3 regions of the Serratia sp. DFXYC6 genome follow, and region 1 is predicted to be linked to each of the others. Evidence: predicted binding sites of a transcription regulator. Region 1 holds the regulator's gene; each other region holds the start of a gene.
The links. Region 1 encodes CRP, which controls carbon source genes, mostly activating them, when cyclic AMP is high. Its sites were predicted from a motif close to ATGTGANNNNNNTCACAT; they were not measured.

Region 1 (3,510 bases):
GCGCCGGGCAGGAAGAAATTTAGTGGCGCCCGGTTCTATGACTGACGGAAAAAATCAGGTAACAATGGGGCATTGCAAACCAGCGCGCGCCATTTTTCCTGACATAGAGAGCGTCAACAAGAGCCACAATAATCCCCTGACGCCGGCGCATTCAACACGGAGTGACAACCATCATGTCTGCCAAACATCCCGTTATCGCGGTGACCGGTTCCAGCGGCGCCGGCACCACCACCACCAGCGTGGCGTTCCGTAAAATCTTCCAGCAGCTCAATATCCGCGCCGCCGAACTGGAGGGCGACAGCTTCCACCGCTATACCCGGCCGGAAATGGACGCGGCGATCCGCAAGGCGCGCGATCTGGGCAGACACATCAGCTATTTCGGCCCCGAGGCCAACGACTTCGGCCTGCTGCAGCAGAGCTTTATCGACTACGGCAAAAACGGCACCGGCCGTTCGCGCAAGTACCTGCACACCTACGACGAAGCGGTGCCCTACAATCAGGTACCGGGCACCTTCACCCCGTGGGAGCCGCTGCCGGCGCCGACCGACGTGCTGTTCTACGAGGGGCTGCACGGCGGCGTGGTTACTGAGCACCATGACGTGGCCAAACACGTCGATCTGCTGGTCGGCGTGGTGCCGATCGTCAACCTGGAGTGGATCCAGAAGCTGATCCGCGATACCGGCGAACGCGGCCACTCCCGCGAAGCGGTGATGGATTCGGTGGTGCGCTCGATGGAAGACTACATCAACTACATTACGCCGCAGTTCTCGCGCACCCACATCAACTTCCAGCGCGTGCCGACGGTGGACACCTCCAACCCGTTCGCCGCCAAGGCCATTCCCTCACTGGATGAAAGCTTCGTGGTGATCCACTTCCGCGGCCTGGACCAGATCGACTTCCCCTACTTGCTGGCGATGCTGCAGGGATCGTTTATCTCGCACATCAATACGTTAGTGGTGCCGGGCGGCAAAATGGGGCTGGCGATGGAGCTGATTATGGCGCCGCTGGTGCAACGGTTGCTGGAAGGCAAGAAGATCGAATAAATGCGTTGAGCGCGGCGCCGGCCGCGCTCCGCCTCGATTACGCCGGTTGGCGGATCTCGAAGCTGTGGGTTACCGTGGCGGCCTTGTTGAGCATCAGCGCCACCGAGCAGTATTTCTCCGCCGACAGGTTCACCGCACGTTCGACGATCTTGTCGGTCAGATCCTGGCCGGTCACGATGAAGTGCAGGTTGATATGGGTGAACAACCGCGGGGCTTCTTCGCGGCGCTCGGAGGTCAGCTTCACCTCGCAGTCGCGCACGTCGTTGCGCCCCTTTTGCAAGATGGATACCACGTCGATCGCGCTGCAGCCGCCCACCGACATCAGCACCATCTCCATCGGGCTGGGCGCTTTATCACCGGCGTTGCCGTCCATCAGCACCTGGTGGCCGGAGGCCGATTCACCCAAAAACGTTAACCCTTCCACCCATTTAACTCTTGCCTGCATTCTGGTCACTCCGGTTGATTTCTTAAAATCAGAGTACGCTTTCGCATAGAAACAGGCAACGTAACCTGATGCTAATCATGCTGAAGCGAGACAACACGAGACACCCGCCTTACTCTGTGCTACAAACAGAGCCGCAATAAATCTTTCCGGGACACTGCATTTCAGGGAAACGCCCAGAGAAAGGCTCCTTTACCGGTATGTTAACAGAATGTAGCTTGCAGCGCTTACGGCAAGTTAATATGCTAGAGCGACAGCGTATTTTTATGACACGCCTCAAAACTTGCCGGTAGCCCTCGCTCATAACTGCGGCTACAGGCGGGTTTTACAGGGAACTCTGACCCCTGTGACACAAGGCAGCGATAACAACAGAGGATAACAGCGAATGGTTCTCGGCAAACCGCAAACAGACCCTACTCTCGAATGGTTCCTGTCTCATTGCCATATCCACAAATATCCATCGAAGAGTACGCTGATTCACCAAGGTGAAAAGGCCGAAACGCTTTACTACATCGTGAAAGGCTCCGTCGCGGTGCTGATCAAGGATGAAGAAGGTAAAGAGATGATCCTGTCCTACCTCAACCAGGGGGATTTCATCGGCGAGCTCGGATTGTTCGAAGAAGGCCAGGAGCGCAGCGCCTGGGTTCGCGCGAAAACCGCCTGTGAAGTGGCCGAAATTTCCTACAAGAAATTCCGCCAGCTGATCCAGGTGAACCCGGACATCCTGATGCGTCTGTCCGCCCAAATGGCGAGCCGCCTGCAGGTCACCTCCGAAAAAGTGGGCAACCTCGCCTTCCTGGACGTGACCGGCCGCATCGCGCAAACCCTGCTGAATCTGGCGAAGCAACCTGACGCCATGACTCACCCGGACGGCATGCAGATCAAGATCACCCGTCAGGAGATCGGCCAGATCGTCGGCTGCTCGCGTGAAACCGTTGGCCGTATTCTGAAAATGCTGGAAGATCAAAACCTGATTTCCGCCCACGGCAAAACCATTGTCGTCTACGGCACCCGTTAATCCCCGAAGAAACGGCGCAGTCTGCGCCGTTTTTTTATCTGCTCCCTGCCATGTGGCGCCGCCTGATCTACCACCCGGAAATCAACTACGCACTGCGACAAACGCTGGTGTTGTGCCTGCCGGTGCTGTTCGGCTTGTTGATTGGCCAGCTACAGCTCGGCCTGATGTTCTCTCTGGTGCCCGCCTGCTGCAATATCGCCGGTCTGGACACGCCGCATAAGCGCTTCTTTAAACGGCTGATCGTCGGCGGCACGCTGTTCGCCTTCAGCAGCGTGCTGCTGCAACAGGCACTGCTGTGGCACGTGCCGCTGCCGGCGCTGATGCTGGGCCTGGCGCTGCTGCTCGGCGTCACCGGCGAAATCAGCCCGCTGCACGCCCGGCTGTTGCCGGCGGCGCTGGTGGCCGCCATTTTCGCCCTCAGCACGGCCGGCACGGTACCTCTCTGGCAGGCGCCGCTGCTGTACGCGATCGGCACCGTCTGGTACGGCTTATTCACCTGGTTCTGGTTCAAGCTGTGGAAAGAACAGCCAATGCGCGAGACGCTCAGCCAGCTCTATCTGGAGCTGGCGGACTATTTCGAAGCCAAATACTCGTTGCTGACTCAGCACACCGATCCGCAAACCGCGCTGCCCCCGCTGCTGGTACGCCAACAAAAGGTGATGGATCTGATCAGCCTTTTATACCAACAGCTCAATTTCCTGCCGCACGCCAACAACCTCGAACAAAAGCGCCTGCAGCGCGCCTTTCAGGTGGCGATGGATCTGCAGGAGCACATCACCGTTAGCCTGCATCTGCCGGAGGAGGTGCAAAAACTGGTGGAGCAGAGCCAGGCCGAAGCGATCATTCGCCGCAACGCTCAGGTGATCGCCGGCCGGCTGCGCGTGGTGGCGCACGATATTCTCTACCATCAACATTCGAAGCGCTTCTCCATGAGCCACGAACTGGCGGCGCTGGAAAAAATGGCGGCGCAGCATCCCGATAACCCGGTCGGCCAGTTTTGTTATTAC
Region 2 (3,510 bases), on a different contig from region 1:
CGCGGCGAGAACAGCAGATCCGCCAACACGGCGCTGACGATCCCCAGCACGATCTCACTGCAACGCTCGATGGCGAACTGCGGCGCTTCCAGCAGATGAGACTCGCTGGTGGCGACCGTCACGATGATGATCAGCGCGGTATACCCGGCCAGCCCCCAGGCATAGGAGTTCTCCACCTTGATAAGCGAAGAGAGCCAGGTGCAGAAACCGGCCCAGATGCAGCACAGCAACAGCATCACCACCGGCGCGCGGGCGGTGGTGATGATAATGATCAGGCCGACGAAGCAACCGATAAAGGTGCCGATAATGCGCAGCCAGCCGCGGTGGCGGATGGCGCCGGAGAAGGGTTCGCCGCCGGCGGCAAAGGCCGGGCCGGCGGCGACGATGGCGGCGGTCATCGCCGACCAGCGCGGGGTTTCCAGATTGAGATGGAAGCCGACGAACAGCGCAAACACAATCGCGAAGCTGAGTTTGAAGGCGAATCTCAGCCGGATAAAAGTTGGGCTGCTCATTAGCCGAACTCACGCAGCCGGTGCATCAGGCGCACAAAAGGCGAGCCGCTGTCGGCATTGCGATCGTTCTTGCCGACGATCACCACGGTGGCGGTGGTGCCGGCCGGGTACGGATGCTGTTGATCCTTGGCGTCCAGCAGGATCTTCACCGGCACGCGCTGCGCCAGGCGCACCCACTCCAGGTTGCTGTCGATCGAGGCCAACCCTTTGTTGTTCACCGTGCTGCTGCTGTTGTTCACCGCCGCCGCCACGCTGTCGACGGTGCCGTGCATGATGCGGTTGCTGCCGAGCGGGGTGATCTCCGCGCGGTCGCCCTTATTCAGGCCATTCAGCTTGGTTTCTTCCAGGTACGCCAGGATGTAGAAGGAATCTTTCTTCACCAGCGCCACCGCCACCGAGCCGCGGGTGATGTATTCGCCGGCATGGACGTTGAGGTTGGTGATCCAGCCATCGGCCGGCGCCCGCACCGTGGTGCGTTCCAGATCCAGCTGCGCCAGCTCGCGCGCCGCAATGGCCTTCGCCAGCTGGTGCTGCACGGTCTGCAGTGAGTTGTTCGACTGGTCAATCTCTTCCTGCGACATCGCCTGCACGCCCAGCTTCACGCGGCGGCCGGCCTCGCGCCGTTTTTCCGCCGCCAGCGTCTGATAGTAGGCGACGTCGGCGCCGGCTTCCGCCAGCGCCTGCTCATAACGCGGCCGATCGACCACGAACAGCACCTGGCCTTTCTTCACCAGTTGGTTATCCACCACCGGCACGTCGGTCAGCAGGCCGCTGACGTCCGGGGCGATCGCCACCACATCGGCGGTAAACTTGGCATCACGCGTCCACGGCGACTCGGTGTAGAACACCCAGGCCTTGAATATCGCGGCGATGCCCAACAGCACAAGAATCAAAGTGATCGCGATTCGGGTTATTTTTATCGAAAAATTTTTCACAGCGACCTCAAACAAAAAGACACGAAATCAGATAAAACAAGCAGCAATACAGCGCGGTATTAAACAGCGCCGGATGCCAGACAAAATCGTAAATCCCCGTCGGCTGCAGCAGGCGGCGCAGGAGAAAAAACAGCGCCAGCGACACCAGCAGCTCGAAAAACACCGGCGGAAACGACAGCCCGAAGATGACCATAACCGGAAGCAAACTCATCACTTTTTCCTTATTGTTCACTACGCCGGGGAAAGACACATCTCGCCATTCACATTCTCTTTACATTTTAGCGTGCGCGCGCCACAAATCTTGACCGGACAGCTTGTCCAGGTCACGAACCCGAAAAAAGGTTAAACTTGGGGGCAGACATCCACGACAGGGATTGCGAGGGTGCCGGAGGAGCGGCAGGATTGCGTTGCCGATCGCTCTCGCACGTTGGTAAGGTCTATTCACCCGACCACGTTATATTAGCCTGCTTACTATCAAGGCATCAACAATCTGTGATCTAAATCACTTTTAAGCCAGAGTGAATAATGGAAAGATTAAAACGGATGTCGGTATTCGCCAAAGTGGTTGAGTTCGGGTCGTTTACCGCGGCCGCACGCCAACTCGACATGAGCGTTTCATCGATCAGTCAAACCGTCTCGAAACTGGAAAATGAACTGCAGGTCAAGCTGTTGAACCGCAGCACGCGCAGCATCGGCCTGACCGAGGCCGGCAAAATCTACTATCAGGGCTGCCGACGCATGCTACAGGAAGTCAGCGAGGTGCATGAGCAGCTGTACGCGTTTAACAATACGCCCGCCGGCACGCTGCGCATCGGCAGCTCATCCACCATGGCGCAAAACGTGCTGGCGAACATGACCGCCGAGATGATGAAAGAGTACCCAGGCCTGACGGTCAACCTGGTAACCGGCATTCCGGCGCCGGATCTGATCACCGACGGACTGGATCTGGTGATCCGCACCGGGGCGCTGCAGGACTCCAGCCTGTTCTCCCGCCGCCTGGGGCAGATGCCGATGGTGGTGTGCGCCGCCAAAAGCTACCTGATCCAGCACGGTACGCCGCAGAAGCCGAGCGACATGGTCAACTTTTCCTGGCTGGAGTACAGCGTGCGGCCCGACAGCGAATTCGAACTGATGTCGCCGGAAGGCATCACCACGCGCATTTCCCCGCAGGGGCGCTTCGTCACCAACGACTCCTCCACCATGATCCGTTGGCTGAAAAACGGCGCCGGCATCGCCTACGCCCCGCTGATGTGGGTGATCGAAGAGATCAAACGCGGCGAGATCGAGATCCTGTTCAAAAGCTACCATTCGGATCCGCGGCCGATCTACGCGCTCTATACCGAGAAAGACAAACTGCCGCTGAAGGTGCAGGTGTGCATCAACTATTTAACCGACTATTTCGAACGCGTAGCGGCGGTCTATCAGGGCTATCGCTGAGCGGCGCTCAAATAACGGCGCGCCAGCGCGGCCAGCAGCGTCAGCGCCACCATGCCGAAGCCCCACAGCAGCCAGACGGCGTAGCCCGCCCAGGTCAGCAGCACAGGAAAATAGCTCGCCAGCCCGCTGCCCAGCTGTTTCAGCCATGGCAGCCAGGCGTCCAGCACCGCCTGCGGCACCAGGCTCAGCGCACCGTTCACCGGCAACGATGCCTTCCCGGCTGCCTCCGCCAACACCGGGAGCCAGGCCAGCACCCCGGCTACGCCCCAGGCCAGCAGCGTCCATAGCGCCATGGCGCCCAGCAGCAGCGCGAGTGTCCAACCGCCCCGGTTCACGGCACACCGCCGCCGCACTGCGGACAAAAGCGGCTGCCCGGCGGCAACGGCGCGGCGCACTGGCCGCAGGTGGCGCTTAGCGCGGCAAACGGCTGACCGCAGCGGTGGCAATAACGGGCGCCCGATTTATTCACTGCCCGGCATTCCGGGCACTGCGGCCCCGGCTCGCCATGCTGGTTATAGCGGTTGCCATGATGCCCGCCGCCGTGGCCCGCGCGCTGATGACCGCCGTGAATACCGCCTTGCCCCAACAACCGTTTCAGTAAGCTCATCCCGCCTCTCCTCTGTGCA
Region 3 (3,510 bases), on a different contig from region 1:
ATGCTTCTGGAACAGCGTCTGGCCGTTGTTGCCGGTGGCTTTCAGCTCCTGGAACTGGCTCCAGCTGGTGTAGGCCAGGCTGTAGTGGATAGCCCACTGCGGCGCCACTTTGTTGTAGCCGGACAGTTCCCACATTTCCGGCAGGTGCAGGCTCAGAGAACCCGGAATGGTGGTGCCGTTGGTGCCCCACGGCAGACCTTTAGAGGCCAGCAACGGGTTGAAGGCTGAAGGCAGGCTGCTTTTGTAATCGCCGTCAAAGTCGATTTTCACTTCTGAGCGATAGGTGAAGCCGTAACGGTTGTTTTCATCCACTTCGTACAGAATACCGGCGTTCCAGCCGAAGCCCCATTCGTCGCCTTTCAGGTGCGAAATCTGGGTATCTGCCGGGATCTGCGAAACCGGGCCGGCCAACTGCGGCGGTAACTGGCCCGATCCGGCGATCAGTTTTGGCAGATCGCCGGCATAGCGCTCGAGTTTGGCCTTGGCATAAACGGCGTCAAAGCCCAGACCGAAGCTGAAGTTCTTGTTCAGGCGATAAGCGCCGCTCAGGTTAAGGTTCAAGGTTTCCAGGTCGGTTTTGCCGCCCATGGAACCCGCCGCGTAACCGTCGTTGTATTCGGTCGCCAAACCGAAGTTGCTGGTGACCGAGCCGCCTACGGCGAATTGATCGTTAATCGGGTGAACATAATGCAGGTTCGGCACCCAGGCGGTCGGCGCGATGTTTTTCGCATCCAGACTGGCGCCGGAAGGGGATTGGCCACTGATATCGACGTCCGGATCGATGAAGACTGCGCCGAAAGAGAGTTCCGGGCGGGTATACATCATCAGCAACGCCGGGTTGCGGCTTGCGGAGGCCGCCGTATCCGCCATGGCGCCTTCGCCAGAATACGAACGTCCTAAACCAGCTGATGAGAACTCATTCAGCTGGAATCCTGCGGCAGACACGTTTGAAGAAATAATTGCCACTGCAGCTGCGAGAGCTGATTTAGTCAATAGGTTTTTCTGGCTCATGACCAAAACCTCATTATGTGTTTATTATTTAAACTATTGTTACACGAAGTAACAAGGAGCGCGGGATTGTAGGGTCCGTTATCGTTCAGACAAATCAGACCAGTGGCTGAAGTATAGGTCTGACCTGTGAAAATGTTGCAAGTTTGTTTTTGAAATATTTCCAACCTGATATCAAAAAAGAGATCTGCTTAACAAAAAGCCAGCGGTAAATAACAAAATTCTTACCATTCCTTAGCAGTCGCTCATTTTTATTTGTGATTTCCATCACTTAAAACACCCAGTAAAAGTAAGTGCTAGTGATTGCCGGCGCGGAAGCGTAAAATACCTGCAGAATTTTGTGGCTTTGTGCCGGTGAGTGAAACGGCAATTTGGGCTGATAACCGAGGCCCTTGAGGAGAACCAATCATGTCAGATGCAATTAATAAATGCAGCGCCCAGGAAACCGCCGCGTGTTGCTGCGTGGATGTCGGCACCGTGATGGATAACACCGATTGCACCGCATCCTACAGCCAGGTGTTCAGTAATAAACACGATGCGGAGGCGATGTTGGCGGCCCTGAGCGAAAAGGCGCGCGCGGTCGAATCCGACCCTTGTGACATCAGCAGTAGCATTAAACCGGTTGACGGCGGCGTGCAATTGGAGGCCGATTTCACCTTCGCCTGCCAGGCGGAAACTCTGATCTTCCAGCTCGGCCTGCGTTAATCCCGACTTTACCCCCGGCGCCGCCTGTTGTGCGCCGGGGATTTCCTTTCCCGTACCCCCTCCCGATAGAAAGTGCGCCTGCTCGCAGTTTTGATCTCTGCCGGTTTGCCAAATGTAACCGTTTGGTTAACAATGACCTCATCAGGTCAGACCTCTTTCTGCCCATTGCGCTGACGTTATTTTCTTCAGGAGCATTTATGAGTAAGGCACTGCCGTTGGTGACCCGTCATGGTGACCGCATTGCGATTGTGAATGGACTGCGTACCCCCTTTGCCAAACAGGCGACCGCCTATCACGGCATTCCGGCGGTGGATTTAGGGAAAACGGCGGTGAGCGAGCTGTTGGCGCGCAGCGGTATCGATCCGCAGCTTATCGAGCAGTTGGTGTTCGGCCAGGTGGTGCAAATGCCCGAGGCGCCGAACATCGCGCGTGAAATCGTGCTGGGCACCGGCATGAGCGTCCATACCGACGCCTACAGCGTGTCGCGCGCCTGCGCCACCAGCTTCCAGGCGATCGCCAACGTGGCGGAGAGCATCATGGCCGGCAGCATCAGCGTCGGCATCGCCGGCGGGGCGGACTCTTCTTCCGTCTTGCCGATCGGCGTCAGCAAGGCGTTGGCGCGCACGTTGGTGGACGTCAACAAGGCGCGCACGCTGTCGCAGCGCCTCAAATTGTTCAGCCGGCTGAAATTCCGCGATCTGATGCCGGTGCCGCCGGCGGTGGCGGAGTATTCCACCGGCCTGCGCATGGGCGATACCGCCGAACAGATGGCGAAAAGCCACGGCATCACCCGTGAAGCGCAAGATGCGCTGGCGCACCGTTCCCACGAGCTGGCGGCCAAGGCCTGGCGGGAGGGGTGGCTGCGCGATGAGGTGATGACCGCCTACGTGCCGCCATACCGCGCGCAGCTTTCCGAAGACAACAACATCCGTAAAGACTCCAGCCTGGCGTCCTACGCCAAGCTGAAACCGGCGTTCGATCGCAAACACGGCAGCGTCACTGCGGCCAACAGCACGCCGTTGACCGACGGCGCGGCGGCGGTACTGATGATGAGCGAATCGCGCGCCAAAGAGCTGGGCCTGCAGCCGCTCGGCTATCTGCGCAGTTTCGCTTTCGCCGCCATCGACGTGTGGGAAGACATGCTGCTGGGGCCTTCCTACGCCACGCCGCTGGCGCTGGATCGCGCCGGCATCGGTCTGGCCGATCTGACGCTCATCGATATGCATGAAGCTTTCGCCGCGCAAACGCTGGCTAACCTGAAGATGTTCGCCAGCGAAGCGTTCGCCCGTGAGAAGCTTGGCCGCAGCCAGGCGATCGGCGAGGTGGACATGGACAAATTCAACGTCCTGGGCGGTTCCATCGCCTATGGCCACCCGTTCGCCGCCACCGGCGCGCGCATGATCACCCAGACGCTGCGTGAGCTGAAACGCCGCGGCGGCGGGCTGGGCCTGACCACCGCCTGCGCCGCCGGCGGGTTAGGGGCCGCGATGATCGTGGAGGTGGAATAATGAGTTTCGAAAACGCATTGCATGAACAGCGCGCCAAACCGTCGGCCTTTCAACTGACGATCCGCCCCGACAACATCGGGGTGATCACCATCGACGTGCCGGGCGACAAGGTCAATACGCTCAAGGCCGAGTTCGTCGAACAGGTGAACGACGCGCTGATCCGGGCGCAGCAGCACACTGCACTGGAAGGGCTGGTGATCGTTTCCGGCAAGCCGGACTCGTTTATCGCCGGCGCCGACATCACCATGATCGCCGCCTGCACCAGCGCCAAAGAGGCGGAAACGCTGGC

Region 2: aaeR (HTH-type transcriptional activator AaeR) is a predicted target of CRP. The motif match lies at 1,938-1,955, and genes of this name have one in related genera.
Region 3: AC2CGQ_RS02165 (YfcZ/YiiS family protein) is a predicted target of CRP. The motif match lies at 1,264-1,281, and genes of this name have one in related genera.

The regions. Positions count from the first base shown of each region.
Region 1 covers NZ_JBXUNV010000006.1:22,577-26,086, forward strand. The annotation lists gene AC2CGQ_RS22575 (YheU family protein) at 1-23, shown strand, start outside; gene AC2CGQ_RS22580 (phosphoribulokinase) at 174-1,043, shown strand; gene AC2CGQ_RS22585 (OsmC family protein) at 1,081-1,488, opposite strand; gene crp (cAMP-activated global transcriptional regulator CRP) at 1,871-2,503, shown strand; gene AC2CGQ_RS22595 (YccS/YhfK family putative transporter) at 2,554-3,510, shown strand, end outside.
Region 2 covers NZ_JBXUNV010000002.1:486,591-490,100, forward strand. The annotation lists gene aaeB (p-hydroxybenzoic acid efflux pump subunit AaeB) at 1-512, opposite strand, end outside; gene aaeA (p-hydroxybenzoic acid efflux pump subunit AaeA) at 512-1,447, opposite strand; gene aaeX (p-hydroxybenzoic acid efflux pump operon protein AaeX) at 1,455-1,658, opposite strand; gene aaeR (HTH-type transcriptional activator AaeR) at 1,973-2,884, shown strand; gene AC2CGQ_RS15770 (hypothetical protein) at 2,875-3,219, opposite strand; gene AC2CGQ_RS15775 (double zinc ribbon domain-containing protein) at 3,216-3,491, opposite strand.
Region 3 covers NZ_JBXUNV010000001.1:418,802-422,311, forward strand. The annotation lists gene fadL (long-chain fatty acid transporter FadL) at 1-1,011, opposite strand, end outside; gene AC2CGQ_RS02165 (YfcZ/YiiS family protein) at 1,417-1,713, shown strand; gene fadI (acetyl-CoA C-acyltransferase FadI) at 1,911-3,221, shown strand; gene fadJ (fatty acid oxidation complex subunit alpha FadJ) at 3,221-3,510, shown strand, end outside.